Regions from separate parts of the Streptomyces sp. NPDC002690 genome, predicted to be linked through region 2. Evidence: predicted binding sites of a transcription regulator. Region 2 holds the regulator's gene; the other holds the start of a gene.
The links. The regulator HspR, encoded in region 2, represses chaperone genes until heat shock. The targets are predictions, from matches to a motif close to TTGAGNNNNNNNNNCTCAA.
Positions count from the first base shown of each region.

Region 1 (2,198 bases), on a different contig from region 2:
CGTCGCCACCGCGCGCCGGAGCAGGACGGGCGCTACGGCACCGCCTTGAAGAGGTGGCCCACCTGACCCCGGATTCCTACGGGTGGACTCTGCGTCTTCGGGCCGCGGTGAGGGCTGCCGCGCGTCATGGTGAGGGGCCGATCGCGCGGTCGCGGAACTCCTGGAAGGCGTGCAGGCCCGAGAGTTCTCGTGGAGTGATCAGGTCTCCCGTGGAGCAGTCCAGGGCCTTGCATTCGAGGGCGCCCGCGAGACGGAAGACGGGTGTGAGCACGTCGTCGCCGGAGCCGCGGACGTGGAGCATGATCGAGTCCACGGGGTCCTCCTCGCCGATGTTGAGCTCGATGGACCACGTGGGTCCGAGGAGTTCGCCCCGGACGGGGTCCGAGAGGTCGGCTTCGGGGGCGGCCCGGCGCACGGCCGCGAGGACGTCCTGCTGCCGGCCGAGCGGGGGCGAGGCGCAGTCGTCGGGTACGTCCTGCGCTGAGGCGATGCGGTCGGGCAGGCGGAGGAGGAGAACGTCCCAGCTCATGTGGACCCTTACGGACGGGTAACCGGCGGTTGAACTGCCACGGGGAAGTCAGCTCAGGTGGAGTTGTTCTCCCGGAGGCTGGGGCGTGAGTGTGCTGCGGAGCCGGTTGATGGTCGCCTGCCAGGGGCCGCCGTCCGGTTCGGCCCAGAGTTCCAGGAGTTCGGACGGTTCGGTAACCACGCGGTCCAGGGCCTGGAGGGCGAGGGCGCGCAGACCGGTGAGATCGGGGAGCGGTTCGTCCGGTCCGTAGTGGGGGTGAGCGGGCTCGCCGCCAGGGAATTGCGCGGCGACCAGGGCGGCTGCGGCGATGGCTTCATCGGCGACGTCCGCGTCGAGGTCGTCGGTGGTGTCGGCTGCTCGGGCGAGTGTGTCTCGGACCAAGCCCTGACGCCTGTCCGGGGAGGCGTCGTCGAGGTCGCCGCACCAGTCCGCCGCGGTGTCGTTGTCGAAGGGGCCGACGTCCCAGGTGCCCATGTGTCTCTCCTGATCGTGACGATGTCCGGGCATCGTGACAGGTGCTACCGACATCAGCCCCGCTCTGGGCGGAAGGGGCGCGACGGATCCTTGCGGGACTTGACCCCGTGCGCCGGCGCCGAGTCCTCGGACCGCGCCGCCCACATGCCCGAGAGCGGAAGGGGTGCGGTGCCTGCCCGTACGGGACGACCACTCCCTGATCGCTCACAGCGAACATCTCATGGGGAACATTCCTCGGCTCACAAGCATTGAGCGTGCATAGCTCAACTTGACTGCCGAAGGGAAGATCATGGCTACCGACACCAAGGCGTCCACCCCGTTCGACCTGCCCGTGCTGCCGCTCGACGACGAAGTCGTGCTGCCGGGCATGGTGGTTCCTCTCGATCTTTCCGACAGCGAGGCCCGCGCCGCCGTCGAAGCCGCGCAGGCTGCCGCCAGTGAGGGCAGCAAGCCCGAGGTGCTTCTTGTTCCGCGCATCGACGGCAGATACACGGGGACCGGTGTCCTCGGTACGGTCGAGCAGATCGGGCGGCTCTCCGACGGGGACCCCGGGGCGATCGTGCGGGCCCGTTCGCGGGTGCGGATCGGCGCCGGTACGAGCGGTCCGGGCAGGGCCCTCTGGGTCGAGGCGACCCGGATCGACGAGAACGTGCCCGACCCGCTGCCGGGCGCCGTCGCCGAGCTGGTCACGGAGTACAAGGCACTCGCCACCAGCTGGCTGAAGAAGCGGGGAGCCTGGCAGGTCGTCGACCGGGTCCAGCAGATCGAGGGCGTCTCCGCGCTCGCCGACAACTCCGGTTACTCGCCCTTCCTGACCACCGCGCAGAAGGTGGAGCTGCTGGAGACCACGGACGCCGTCGCCCGGCTGAAGCTCGCCGTGCGGTGGCTCGGCGAGCACCTCGCCGAGCAGGACGTGGCCGAGTCCATCGCGAAGGACGTCCAGGAGGGCGTCGACAAGCAGCAGCGCGAGTTCCTGCTGCGGCGCCAGCTCGACGCCGTACGCAAGGAGTTGTCGGAGCTCAACGGCGATCCGGGGGACGAGTCCGACGACTACCGCACCCGGGTCGAGGCCGCCGACCTGCCCGAGCACGTCCGCGAGGCCGCGCTCAAGGAGGTCGAGAAGCTGGAGCGGTCCTCGGACCAGAGCCCCGAGGGGTCCTGGATCAGGACCTGGCTGGACACCGTCCTGGAGCTG
Region 1 is NZ_JBSFVR010000093.1:1,324-3,521, forward strand. Features, by position in the region: gene ACWD3D_RS14625 (hypothetical protein) at 125-529, opposite strand; gene ACWD3D_RS14630 (DUF4259 domain-containing protein) at 578-1,003, opposite strand; gene lon (endopeptidase La) at 1,293-2,198, shown strand, end outside.
Region 1: a site for HspR is predicted at 1,252-1,270, ahead of lon (endopeptidase La). Genes of this name have one in related genera too.

Region 2 (2,198 bases):
GCGGACGCTGTACCAGCACACGGTTCGCTACAGCCCCAGCACCCTGGCCTACGCGGAGCGCATCGCCGACGCGAAGGTGGAGATCAGGACGTCCGAGGAACTCATCGAGCGCCTCATCGTCTTCGACCGCACCGTCGCCTTCATCCCGGCCCAGGACGACCGCCAAGTCGCCCTGGAACTACGCCACCCAGGGCTGGTCGCCTACCTTGCTTCGGTCTTCGAGCAGTTCTGGACCCGGGCCACACCGTTGCTGGAGGAGATCCGGTACGAGCCCACGCCGGACGGCATCAGCGCCGTCCAGCGTTCCATCGCCCAACTCCTCGTCGAGGGGCACGTGGACGACTCGATCGCCCGCCGGCTGGGGATGAACGTACGGACCTGCCGGGCGCACATCGCGAAACTCGCCACCACCCTGGGCAGCAGCAGCCGAGCCCAACTCGGCTTCCTGATAGCCCAGTCGGGCATCCTCAGCGAGGACTGACACCCGACGCGCCGCGGACAGGGGCCGCGGACCGCGATCACCCACGCACGGAAAGGGCCCGCCACCGGTATCACCGGGTGACGGGCCCCACGGACCGGACGGGCGGCACACGTCGGTCCGCCGTCAGTCCTTCGGCCGCTTCGGCCGCCAGACGACCAGCGCGCTGGTCTGCTGCACGTCCTGGTACGGCACGAGGTCGCGCCGGTACGAGGCGTGCACCTGGGCCTCGGCCTGCCGCATGGCGACCGCCGCCCCGTCCACCGTGGCGGACAGCTCGGCGACGCGCTGCTGGAGCGCGGCGACCTGGTTCTCCAGCTCGATGATGCGCTTGATGCCGGCCAGGTTGATGCCCTCGTCCTGGGACAACTGCTGCACGTTGCGGAGCAGTTCGATGTCACGGGCCGAGTAACGCCGTCCACGGCCGGCCGTGCGGTCCGGGGAGACCAGACCGAGGCGGTCGTACTGACGGAGTGTCTGCGGGTGCAGGCCCGAGAGCTGGGCCGCGATCGAAATCACGTACACCGGGGTCTCGTCGGTCAGTTCGTACGGGTTACGTCGGCGGCCGTCCATCTCAAGCTCCCTTCGCGGCCTGGAACAGGTCGGCCCGCGGGTCCTGGACCGCGGTCGCCTTGCGGTAGGCCTCCAGCGCTTCTCTGGCTTCGTCGCCCAGCTCCGTGGGCACCGCGACCTCCACGGTGACGAGGAGGTCGCCCCGGGTGCCGTCCTTACGCACGGCGCCCTTGCCACGGGCGCGCATCGTACGCCCGTTCGGGGTACCCGCGGGGATCTTGAGGGTGACCGGAGGGCCACCGAGGGTGGGGACCTTCACCTCGCCGCCGAGTGCCGCCTCCGGGAAGGTGACGGGCACGGTGACGGTGAGGTTGTCGCCCTTGCGGCCGTAGACCGGGTGCGCGTCCACGTGGACGGCGACGTAGAGGTCGCCGGCCGGACCGCCGCGCTCGCCCTGGCCGCCCTTGCCGCGCAGCCGGATGCGCTGCCCGTCCAAGACGCCCGCCGGGATGCGGACCTGCATGGTGCGGGCGGACTTGGCGCGTCCGCTGCCCTTGCAGACCTCACAGGGGTTCTCGGCGATCAGGCCGCGGCCCTTGCAGTCCACGCACGGGTCGGTGAGCGAGAACCCGCCACCGCTGCCGCGCGAGACCTGTCCCGTACCGACGCAGGTCGGGCAGACCCGGGGGGTGCCGTTCTTGTCGCCGGTGCCGGAGCACGCCTTGCAGGGTGCCTGGCTGGACATCCGCAGCGGGACCGTGGCCCCGTCGACGGCCTCGGTGAAGCTGAGCGTCACCTCGGTCTCGATGTCCTGGCCCCGGCGCGGCTGCACGCGCGTACCGGCGCCGCCGCCGCGGTTGAACAGCCCGCCGAACACGTCGCCGAGGCCGCCCCCGCCGCCGAATCCGCCGCCGCCCTGGCCGGCGGGGCCGCCCTGGGCACCTCCGAAGAGGTCCCCGAGGTCGAAGCCTCCGGGGAAACCGCCTCCGGCACCGGGACCGGGCCGGAACCCGCCGTTGCCGAAGAGGGCGCGCGCCTCGTCGTACTCCTTGCGCCGCTTGGCGTCCCCGAGGACGTCATTCGCCTCGGAGATCTCCTTGAAGCGCTCCTCGGCCTTGGCGTCACCCTTGTTGGCGTCCGGGTGGAACTCGCGGGCGAGCTTCCGGTACGCCTTCTTGATCTCGGCGTCGGTGGCGTCCTTCGGGAC
Region 2 is NZ_JBSFVR010000026.1:32,472-34,669, reverse strand. Features, by position in the region: gene ACWD3D_RS06355 (helix-turn-helix transcriptional regulator) at 1-481, shown strand, start outside; gene ACWD3D_RS06350 (heat shock protein transcriptional repressor HspR) at 605-1,051, opposite strand; gene dnaJ (molecular chaperone DnaJ) at 1,053-2,198, opposite strand, start outside.